2 regions of the Undibacterium sp. GW821-FHT11B02 genome follow, and region 2 is predicted to be linked to the other one. Evidence: predicted binding sites of a transcription regulator. Region 2 holds the regulator's gene; the other holds the start of a gene.
The links. The regulator LexA, encoded in region 2, represses DNA repair genes until DNA is damaged. The targets are predictions, from matches to a motif close to ACTGTATNNNNATACAGT.

Region 1: a site for LexA is predicted at 4,163-4,180, ahead of dinB (DNA polymerase IV). Genes of this name have one in related genera too.

What each region holds. Positions count from the first base shown of each region.
Region 1 is NZ_JBXASD010000001.1:392,661-398,705, forward strand. It holds gene AC1RVX_RS01710 (M16 family metallopeptidase) at 229-3,000, shown strand; gene dinB (DNA polymerase IV) at 3,056-4,111, opposite strand; gene AC1RVX_RS01720 (thioredoxin family protein) at 4,285-4,752, shown strand; gene AC1RVX_RS01725 (PAS domain S-box protein) at 4,770-6,045, shown strand, end outside.
Region 2 is NZ_JBXASD010000009.1:280,446-286,490, forward strand. It holds gene AC1RVX_RS20410 (FGGY-family carbohydrate kinase) at 1-980, shown strand, start outside; gene AC1RVX_RS20415 (tetratricopeptide repeat protein) at 1,083-1,727, shown strand; gene AC1RVX_RS20420 (HEAT repeat domain-containing protein) at 1,727-2,407, shown strand; gene AC1RVX_RS20425 (hypothetical protein) at 2,388-2,657, shown strand; gene AC1RVX_RS20430 (DUF4279 domain-containing protein) at 2,850-3,278, shown strand; gene lexA (transcriptional repressor LexA) at 3,629-4,285, opposite strand; gene rpsF (30S ribosomal protein S6) at 4,550-4,918, shown strand; gene priB (primosomal replication protein N) at 4,950-5,249, shown strand; gene rpsR (30S ribosomal protein S18) at 5,259-5,543, shown strand; gene rplI (50S ribosomal protein L9) at 5,570-6,022, shown strand.

The DNA.
Region 1 (6,045 bases), on a different contig from region 2:
TCCTTCCTGTCACGGCCTCCTTAGCTAAGCAATACTTGCTACGGACGCTACGGACATTTTCTCTGCCCTTGTCGACATTCCGACATCTGCTATATGCTAGCCCGGCTTAATTGCCTTGCACGTATTTCATTTTTTGAACCTGTCCCTATCTGCTTTGTCATACCGGTACCCGCCATGACAGAGCAGGCACAGGTTTTTCCCAATACACATGACACATGAAGGTCGCTTATGAAATCAAGCCGTCTCCAGCTTACTACGCTTAGCCTTGCTATCGCCCTGGCCTGTGCTGCCATGGCCCCCGCCACGATGGCGGCTGAGCAGGCAGTTCCACTTGCCAAAACCGCCTTGCCAGCTGGTTTGAAACTGATACGCCAGGTGGAAGGCATAGATGAATACCAGCTTGCCAATGGCATGCGGGTATTGCTGGTACCGGATGCCAGTAAGCCAACCACGACGGTTAATATTACTTACCATGTCGGTTCACGTTATGAAAACTATGGCGAAACCGGCATGGCGCACTTGCTGGAACACTTGATGTTCAAGGGCAGCAAAGCCCATCCCCGCCTGTGGGAAGAACTGTCGCAGCGCGGCGTGCAATTCAATGGCACGACCTGGCTGGACCGCACCAATTACTATGAAACCTTTGCCGCCAAGCCTGAAACCCTGGCCTGGGCGATTTCCATGGAAGCAGACCGCATGGTGAATTCGCGAATTTCCGGTGAAGACCTGAAGACCGAATTTTCTGTCGTCCGCAATGAGATGGAAAAAAATGAAAACTCGCCGGTCGGCACCCTGATACAGCGCGTCATTTCCAGCGCCTACCAATGGCACAATTACGGCAAGGACACCATCGGCGCCCGCACCGACGTGGAAAACGTCAATATCCCGCACCTGCAGGCTTTCTGGCGCAAATATTACCAGCCAGACAATGCCACTCTCATCGTCGCCGGGGCCTTTGATGCCAAACAGGTGCTGCAATTGATCAGTACCCATTTCGGTAAAATCCCCAGACCAAAACGCCAGATAGAAACCACCTATACCCTGGACCCGGCACAGGATGGCGAGCGTGACGTGACCGTACGCCGCGTTGGTGATTCACAGGCGGTGGTGGCGCTTTACCATACCGTGCCGGCAGCGCATCCCGATTATGCAGCAACCGAAGCACTAGCCCTGATACTGGGTGACACACCGAATGGCCGCTTGTATAAAGCCTTGGTGGAAACCAAGAAAACCGCCGACGTTTTCCCATGGGCAGCCAATCTGGAAGAGCCGGGCTTCCTGCTGCTGGGCGCAAATATGCGTACCGAACAGAATGTCCCGGAAGCGAAAAAGATTTTGCTGGACACCATAGAAAGCTTCGACAAGTCCCCGGTGACCGAAGCTGAACTGGCGCGCGCCAAGGCCAAGCTGGATTCTGACATTGCCCAGGTCTTCAACGATCCGGAAAAGCTGGGTGTCTCTTTGTCAGAAAGTATCGCCAGCGGCGACTGGCGCCTGTTCTTCCTGTTCCGCGACCGCGTCAAAGCACTGAAAGTCGATGACGTGCAGCGGGTAGCCACCACCTGGTTGAAATCCACCAATCGTACTTCCGGCAGTTTCATCCCCAGCGACAAGCCAGAGCGTGTACCAGCACCAGCCAAAGTGGCCGTCGATGAGCAGATCAAGGAATTCAAACCCGGCGTAGCCTTGGCGCAGGCAGAAAACTTTGTCACCACCGCAGACAACATAGACAAGCGCACCCAGACCGGCGCACTCAGCAACGGCATGAAATATGCACTGCTGCCCAAGACCACACGCGGCAATACCGTGGTGCTGTCCATGATGCTGAACCTGGGCGATGAAAACAGCCTGAAAGGCAAGGCCAGTGCCGGTGAACTGGCAGCCGCCATGCTGAACCGTGGCACCGAAAAACTCAGCCGTCAGCAATTCACTGAGGAACTGGACAAGCTCAAGGCCAAGCTGCAAATCAGTGGCAATGCATCGACTGTCAACGTCTATGTGGAAACCATACGTGACAACCTGCCACGGGTACTGGAATTATTGCATGACGCCCTGCGCCAGCCTGCATTCAATGAAGCTGAATTTACCCAACTGATCAATGCACAGTTGGCGCAACTGGAAGAGTCACGCAAAGATCCACAGGCAATTGCAGTAGATGCCGCCAAAAAAGCATTGAATAGCTGGCCAGCAGATGACCCACGTTACCAGCGTTCCATTGATGAACAGATTGCTGCGCTGAAAACCGCCAAACTCGGCGATGCCAAGGCATTCTGGAAAGAATTCTACGGTGTCAATCAGCCTGCTCAGGCGCAATTGTCCATCGTTGGTGAGTTCGATACTGCTGCCATCAAAACCCAGTTGCAAACAGCCTTTGGTGACTGGAAGGCACAGCAGAACTTCAGCCGCCTGGCCAGACCGTATCACGTCACTAAGGCCGAGGAAAAGCAATTGATCACGCCGGACAAGGCAAATGCCTTCTTCTTTGCCGGCATGCATGTTCCCGTCGGTATCAAACATGCTGATTATCCGGCCCTGCTCATGGGTAACTACCTGCTGGGCGGCAGTTCCAATTCACGCATACTGGAACGCATACGTCAAAAAGATGGTGTTAGTTATGGTGGTGGTTCTTCCTTCAATGCTTCATCCATTGATGAAGTCGCCTCCTTCTCGGTAGGTGCCATTTATGCACCTCAAAACCGCGTCAAGCTGGAAACCGGCATACGGGAAGAACTTACCCGTGTCCTGAAAGATGGCTTTACAACTGCAGAGCTGGAAGATGGAAAGAAGAGCCTGCTACAACAAATGCAACTTGAACGCAGCCAGGATAATGTACTGGCCCCCATGCTGACCAACAACCTGTATCTGGGCCGCAATATGCAGTTTGAGGCCGAGATGGAAAAGAAAATCCAGGGATTGAGTGTCGCCAGCATCAAGGAAGCCATGAACCGGTATCTGGGTTATGACAAGCTGGTACGTGTTTTTGCGGGTGATTTCAAGTAAGTCGTTCAACCAGGCTGCAAGGACTTTCCCATGAGGAAAGTCCTTGCCATTGCAGCTATTCACCACCAAACAAATTCAACTGATTTTCCGTTTTCTCGTCTGCCAGCCGTGTCCCCAGGCCCAGCAGGCGTACAGGTAACTGACGACGTGAATAGCCGGTTGCCAGCAACTGTGCATACATGTCCTGATCCAGCGCCCTGGCTCCGCATTCCACCGTGGTGACGCGGAAATCTGAAAAACGGATTTTGACATACAGCTTTTGTATGCTGTCTTCTGCCGCCGCCCTTTGCATGCGTTGCTGCAAGGACTTGAACAAGACCGGCAATTCAGCCTGGCAGGCAGCCAGGTCTGGCAAATCGATGGTATAGGTTTCTTCCACGCTCACGGATTTACGTTCCGAGTAAGCGCATACTTCACGTCTGTCTATGCCACGGCAAAGCTGGTAAAGATTATTCCCCAGTTTGCCAAAGTGCTGCATCAAATCAGGCAATGACCATTTCAGCAAATCGCGGCATTCATGGATGCCCATGGAATGCAGTTTGGCAGCAGTGACCTTGCCGACCCCGAACAGGCGGGCTACTGGCAATGCAGCAACAAATTCTTCTACCTGGTCGGGCAAGATGACGAACATGCCATCCGGCTTGTTCCAGTCGCTGGCGATCTTTGCCAGGAATTTATTCGGTGCCACGCCGGCAGAGGCGGTAATACCCACGGTCTCGGCAATGCGTGCCCGTATTTCTTGCGCGATCAGGGTGGCGCTGCCTTTGTGCTGGGTGGAATGGCTAACGTCGAGATAGGCTTCATCCAGCGAAAGCGGTTCCACCGCGTCGGTGTAATCACGATAGATCGCCAGTATCTGGCGTGAGGCGATGCGGTATTTTTCCATGGTCGGCGGCATGATCATCAGATCCGGGCAGCGTCGCACCGCCTGCGACATTGGCATGGCCGAGCGTATGCCAAAGCGACGGGCTTCATAATTGCAGGTCGCCACGACCCCGCGCTGGTCGGGCTTGCCGCCCACCGCCAGGGGTTTCCCGCGCAGCGCCGGATCATCACGCATCTCTATCGCTGCATAAAAACAGTCACAGTCGCAATGGATAATCTTTTTCAAACTGGCCACTCAAAGTAAGAATGCCGTATTTTATCCTGAAATCCGTTCTCAACTGAACGTATATACAGTATAAGTCCAGTTAATTCTCGCAAGAAATAACCAGATCTTGCGGTTTAAGCTAAGATAGTCTTATCTGTAGCAACACGGTTTGTATGCTTTTTGAAGGATGAATAATGAAAAAACTGTTTTCCCTGATCTGCACACTGGTTTTTGGCTTGAGCATGGCCCAGGCCAGCGCAAATGCGCCACAACCCTATGATGAAAACGCCGACGCCCAGGCTGCCATTACCAAGGCACTGGCAGAAGCCAAAAAAAGTGACAAGAAAGTACTGGTCATTTTCGGTGCTAACTGGTGTAAGGATTGCCTGGAGCTGGACAAATCCATGCATGGCAAAAGCGCTCCCCTGCTGGCCAGCAAATTTGTCATGGTCAAAGTCAATGTAGGTCAGTTCGACAAAAATATGGACCTGTCAAACAGCTATGGCACGCCCACTAAAAAAGGCATACCTGCAGCCGTCTTACTCAGACCGGACAATAGCGTACTGTATGCATCCAAAGGCGGTGAATTGTCGAATGCCCGCAAAATGAGTGATCAGGGAGTATATGATTTCTTTGATGAAATTACGGCCCTGTATCACTAAGCATTACCAACTCAGGCATGTCTGATCTGCCACCCCCGCCTCTGCTTCCGCCTGACCAGGCGGAACTGGACATGCTGAGACGCAGCCATGCGCTGCTGTCGAATTTTTCGCGTCATCTGTCCGGCATGTTTTATCAATACCGGCGCTATCCAGATGGACGCACCTGTTTCCCTTATGCCAGCGATGCAGTTATTACTTTTTTTGGTGTCAAGGCAGAGCAACTAAGTGAAGACGCCAGTTTCCTGGCATCCATCGTACATCCAGAAGATTTGCCAAAACTGATTGCGAGCATACGCAAGTCATATAAAGAGCTCAGTATCTGGCATCAGGAATACCGCATCATTTCTCCAGGCAAGCCAGACCGCTGGGTGCTTGGTGATTCCACCCCAGAGTTATTGCCAGACGGCAGTGTGCTGTGGCATGGTTTTCTGACTGACAATACCGAACGCAAGCTGACCGAGCAAAGGTTGCTGGCCGCTGAACGTCAACGCCGCCTGGTCATGAAGGCATCGAACCAGGGCTTGTACGATATCAATCTGCAAACCGGGGAAGGTAGCTTCAGCCCGGAATACCTGCAAATGCTGGGTTATAGCCCGGATGATTTTACCGAACCGCAACTGTTCTGGGACTATTTCTGGGGTGCGGGTGTGCATCCGGATGACGTAGGCAATCTCAAACAAGCCTATAAGGCGCACGCCAAAGGCATGGGTAAAGGGGATTACCATGCTGAATTCCGGCAAAAGAACAAGGCTGGTGACTGGCGCTGGATCATGTCGCTGGGCAGTATCGTCGAATGGGATAGCAATGGGAAACCGCTACGTATGGTCGGTACCCACATCGATATTACCGAACGCAAGCAGACCGAAGACATGCTGCGGCAAAACCAGGAACTGCTGAAATCCAGTAAGGACCGCTACAAGGTACTGGCGAAAGAGCTGGAAATCCTGATTACCAATGTGCCGGTAGGCATCATGTTTGTCAGCGATGGCGTGATCGTACGTGCCAATAAGGCATTGGCCGAACTGTGCCGTTTCCACGATGTACAGGCAATGATAGGTAAAAAAACGGCCTTCCTGTACCAGGGCCAGGAAGATTATGAGGCTTTCAGCAAACAAGTCGTCCCCGGTTTGCTGGCAGATGAACTGGTAGAGCTGGAATGGCCTCTGCGTCGCTACAATGGGGAAGCCTTCATAGGCCGCATCGCCGGGCGCGCCTTGCCTACCGGTGGTTATGTCAAGGGTGCAGTCTGGATGATACAGGACATCACCGAACAAAAAACCATGCTGGATGCCC
Region 2 (6,045 bases):
GCAAGCTCGACTGGAAGTGGCAGGCACTGGCGGTCAGGCGAGAAACCTTGCCCGAACTGGTAGCGCCCGGCACCGTCATGGGCCATATCACCGAAGCCGCCGCTGCCGCAACCGGCATACTTGCCGGCACACCTTTGTTAGCGGCAGCTGCCGACAAGGCATGCGAAGTTATTGGTGCTGGTTGCCAGCAGCCAAACATAGGCTGCCTTAGCTATGGCACGACAGCCACCATCAACACCACCAGCAAAAAATATTTGGAAGTCACACCCTTCATACCGCCTTACCCGGCAGCGATTCCCAATTTCTATAGCACCGAAGTACAGATTTTCCGTGGCTATTGGATGGTCAACTGGTTCAAGGAACAATTCGGTCATCACGAGCAATTGCAGGCAACAGAGCAGGGCATCGCCCCCGAAGCGCTGTTCGATGAACTGGTGAATGCCGTACCACCAGGCTCGATGGGCCTGATGCTGCAACCGTACTGGTCACCAGGCATCAAGATACCGGGGGCAGAAGCCAAAGGAGCCATCATCGGTTTTGGTGACGTGCACACCCGTGCCCATATGTACCGCGCCATACTGGAAGGGTTGGCCTATGCCCTGCGCGAAGGCAAAGAACGTATAGAAAAACGTAGCGGTGTCGCCATTACCGAATTGCGCATTTCTGGTGGAGGCTCACAAAGCGACGCAGCCATGCAGCTCACTGCCGATATTTTTGGCTTGCCGACTTCACGTCCGCACGTCTATGAAACCTCTGGTCTGGGGGCTGCAATTGATGCAGCAGTAGGCTTGGGCCTGCATCCGAATTTTGATGTCGCCATCAAGGAAATGACACGCATAGGCAAAACGTTCGAGCCGATTGCCCACCACCATCACATCTACAACGAGCTATACCATCGCGTGTACCAAAAAATGTACACCCGCCTGCAACCTTTGTATAAAGAGATACAGCAAATTACCGGCTACCCCAAAATGCATTGATATGGCATGGGAGCATGGTTTGCTGTTGGATGGATTTATTGGGTTGGGTAGGTGCAGGTTTTACACATTAAAGACTTTTGCCCATAACTAGAGACATTACCTATGAGTAAAATTGATTTAGAGTTTCTGGATGAAATTTTTCATCGGGCTAAAGTAGAGTCAGAAATTCCAGGACATCAAGTTCATGTAGTGGAATTATTGCAACTATATTTGGTATGCAAACCAGAACACGCCAGTGCTTGGGCGATTTACGGCGAGGCATTACGCGAACTTGGCAGGCATAATGAGGGCTTAAGCGCGTTAACACAAGCTTATGAACTTGCTCCGCAAGGTTACAAGGGATTCATTGCAATGCAAATTGGTGTTCTTATCAAGGATTACCGCTCTCCCAAAGAAGCGGATGCTTGGTTTGACATAGGCACCAAGTGTTTGGGGCATAACTCGGGTTGGCCTTGGGTCATAAAAGGGGAAAATTTAGTTTCTCTAGGTAAGTTTGATGAGGCAATTACATGCTTTGAGACTGCGCAATTTGGTGGGCACGATCAAAAAGATGAGGCTCTATTTAATTTAGGGCTAGCTTACCGAGCCACGGGAGACTACAAAAAAGCAATTCTTTGCTTTGAGAATGCAATACAAATCACTCCAAATTATGAAGATGCAATAAATGCGTTAGAGGGCTTGAATGGATTGGATGAAACACTGAAGTTGGCATTGGAGTTACGAAAAATTATTAACCAAGTTCATTAATGAAGGTTGCAAACCTTCCCGAGTCTCAAAAGATAAAATCACGAAGAAGAAATGCTAAAAATAAAGCGCTAATGGATTTAATTATGTTACCTAACGAATCGCAGTTGGGCGATATTGAGTCTGATTTATGGGCGGAAATGAAGATTTTTGATAATGAACAATTATGTACTGAGTTAAATGGGCAGGACATAATGAGGCAATTTGCTGCTGCGAAGCAGCTTCAGTTGAGTGGAGCAACTAATGAGGTCTTCAAGTTTCTTATTGATCTTCTGAAGGACGTAAATAGTTCACGTCGAAAGGTGGCAGCATTTTGCTTGGGCCAGTTAGGTACGCCTGATCGTCCTTTTGCTGATGAGACTGTCCCGTTATTGATTGAGGTAGTAAAGAGTGATGCTGAATCGAACGTCAAGGCTGAAGCAATTACAGCACTTGGTTATCTTGGTGACTATCGAAGTATCGATTGTTTGATAAGCGCAGCAAATGAAAAAGATACAGGAATGCGAATTTCCGTTGCTTTTGCTCTAGGGAATATTCGTGATAAAAAATGTCTTGGTCCATTGCTAATGTTGACAAATGATGCTGATCTTGAGGTGGTTTCTTGGGCCGTTTTAGGCTTAAAACTCCTTGATGTCGATTCCTGTGCTGTGCGAGATCGTTTTTTTGAATTGGCTGTATCCTAAGGACGATGAGATATCGGAAGAGGCGATTTGTGCTCTCGCAGGGTGGCACGATTTACGTGTATTGCCTGCAATAATCGATAAGCTTAGCCAATATGAAATAAGTATCGCTGTTTTTGAAGCGGCGGGTAATTTGGGGGATAAAAGACTGCTGCCTGTATTAAGTGAGTTACTTAATGATTTTGGGGAAGATTCACCGATTCCTCTTAAGCAAGCTATTTTGAAGCTTGAAGCGATAGAAAATCGAATTTAATTGTAGTATCTTCGATTTGATCTAATTTCAGAAAATCTGACCAAAAAGGCGAGGCTACCTGACGCCCCAGACCAGCCAGAGCTTCAGCTATGACGCCGTTGCTAACCGCAGCACCAAGACAAATAAAATGGCCTGAAAAAAAGTGGAGAAGAATGATCGAAAAGGGAATGGAAATAAGAGGGATGATTGTTGATGACGGCACCACACAAGAATAAAGAATTTTCTCTATCTTTAAGGATGACGCATCCTGAGCTAGATTTATTGGTATTTTCTGATCTTATTGGACTGATTCCATGGAAGTGGAATACTGCCGGGGAAGTAAGAAAAACTAAAGACGGCAGATTGTTGGGTGGAGTACACAAACAGTCTTTTTGTACATGCACATTAGATTTTGATCAGGATGATACTTTGGAGGCTGCCATCAATCGAACGCTTGACCTACTGGAGTCGAAAAAGAGCGACATTGTTAAAATGACGTCTTCCGGTGGTCAAATGAACTTTTTTATTGGATGGTTTTTTGAAGGGACTGCTGGATTAATCTTTGATTGGCAAATCCTTCGCAGGATTTCTGATTTAGAGATTTCTATTCAATTGGATGCATATGGCGCATTTTTAAAGTAATGCATCATGTAAATACCGTTGACGCGATAGTGTAATAATTTGCGGGCGCGTGGCACACCTCGCTCCCATCGTATTTTCTCCCGAATTGGCATCGTCCGATTTTTGCGAGATTGAGCAGACTTTTTTTCACTTTGCCGTCATGGCATTTAGTGTGCCCAGCCTCACTTAAATCATACCGACAATAAATTGTCCTCATGTTGAATGCTGTGTGAAAAAGAGAGGGGCATGACGCCCCCGAACGATATGATGATTGACTGCCTATTGACCTTTGATGTTGGTACTACCAAAAAAGTTTGAGGACGAGCCAGGCGTGATCCGGATGAGAGGGGAGGATCACACCCAGGCTGTCCTCAAACCCAGTTTCTCATCAGGCCGACTGCCAGGCCTTCCAGAGCAAAATCTTCTTCGGTATCGCCAACCCTGATGATGGGATAATCGGGGTTTTCTGGCATCAGTTCGATCAGGTCGCCGGTTTTCTTGTAGCGTTTTACAGTCACATCGTCGCCCAGGCGGGCGACAACGATTTGGCCATTGCGGGCAGTGTCGGTTTTCTTTACTGCCAGTAAATCGCCATCAAGTATGCCGGCATCGCGCATGGACATGCCGCGTACTTTCAGCAAAAAGTCAGGCTTGGCAGAGAACAGGGCGGGGTCCACATGGTAGGTGGATTCTATATGTTCGCTGGCCAGTATGGGGGAGCCGGCAGCGACACGGCCAACCAGTGGCAGGCTTAGTTGCATCAGTGCCGGATGTGGCAGGGCCATCTGTATGCCGGGGATGTGGCTGGATAGTTCGGATTCCAGCAGGCGTATGCCACGCGAGGTGCCAGCGGCGATCTCGATCACACCTTTGCGCGCCAGTGCTTGCAAATGTTCTTCTGCGGCATTGGTGGAGCGGAATCCCAGTTCTGCGGCGATTTCTGCACGGGTAGGGGGAAATCCGGTGTTTTGGATGGCGTCCTTGATCAGGTTAAGGATTTGTTCCTGGCGGGCAGTAAGTTTTAGCATGGTGATTTCTAATGTGAATGTGCTGTATAGGCAAGCAGTCTGTATTTTTATACAGTAAAGCTGAATATGCAAGTCAAAATCCGCAAAGAGCAGCAAAAATGTGAAAAATTACGTCATTCAAACAGGCAAATGGTGGCTTTGCCTGGCTAAGTCACTGATCTAATTGATCAAAATGAAAAACTGGGTTATTATTGTCGGCTTTCCTCTTCCCGCACTCGTCTTGACGCCGAGGCGGGCTATTTTTATTGTCCACAAGGAGAATATATGCGTCATTATGAAATCGTATTTATCGTACATCCCGATCAGAGCGAGCAAGTTCCTGCAATGATCGAACGCTACAAGGCAAGTGTTGTAGCTCGTGGTGGTCAAATCCATCGCGTTGAAGACTGGGGCCGTCGTCAATTGGCTTACATGATTCAAAAACTGGCGAAAGCGCACTATGTTTGCTTGAACATTGAATGCGATGCTGAAACTCTGCTCGAGTTGGAAACAGCATTCAAATTCAATGATGCTGTCTTGCGTCACCTGACAGTCAAACTGAAAAAAGCAGAAACAACACCTTCTCCAATGATGAAAGCTGTTCAGAAGGAAGATGCTGCAAAAGCGCAACGTGTTGAAGCGCCTGCTGCTTAATTATTCATTGACAGAGGTCGTGTAAAAAATAGTGAATCAGCTGAAGCTTGTAGCCCGGATCGTAGAGAAAACCGCATTGCGGTACACACCGGCCGGTATACCGATAGCTTCTGCGACATTGATGCACAGTTCGGAAACTCGTGAGGCGAACACAGTTCGACAGGTTGAGTTTGAAATTTCAGCGGTAGCGGCAGGGGAGATTTCCCGCCAATTCAATGAAATTGCTCTGGATGTGCCGGTGGAATTTACTGGTTTTTTAGCACGCAAAAATCGCAATAGCAAAAGTCTCGTTTTTCATGTCACTGAATTCGGGACACCTTTACTAGATTAGGAGCCAAAAATGGCATTCGGTAAAAAATTCGACAAAAGCAAATTGAAGCAAAAGCGTCAGCAACAAAATCCTTTGTTCAAGCGCAAAAAATTCTGCCGTTTCACTGCGGCACATGTAGAAAAAGTTGACTACAAAGACATCGACACACTGAAAGACTTCGTGCAAGAAAACGGCAAAATCATGCCTGCACGTCTGACAGGTACTAAAGCGTTGTACCAACGTCAAGTTGATACAGCAATCAAACGTGCACGTTACCTCGCGTTGCTGCCATACACTGATTTGCACACAGCGTAATTGACGACAAGGTAAAGGAGAAAAATATGCAAGTTATTCTGTTGGATAAAGTCGTTAATCTCGGCAATCTGGGTGATGTAGTTCGTGTAAAAGACGGCTATGCCCGTAACTTTTTGATTCCTCAACGTATGGCTCGTCGTGCTACGACAGCTGCTGTTGCTGAATTCGAAGCAAAACGCGCTGAACTGGAAAAAGCAGCAGCCGCCAAATTGGCAGCAGCACAAGCTCTGGGCGAAAAACTGTCTGGTTTGACAGTGCAAATCACCCAGAAATCTGGTGTTGATGGCCGTCTGTTCGGTTCCGTTACTAACTCTGACATCGCTGAAGCCCTGACAAAACAAGGTTTTGCGGTTGAAAAAGCACAAGTACGTTTGCCACAAGGTCCTTTGAAGATCGCTGGCGATCACAGTGTTTCCGTTGCATTGCATACGGACGTAGTTGTTGACGTTATCGTTTCTGTATTGGGCGAGCACGCTTAATTTGCTTTTTGCAAATTGCTGAA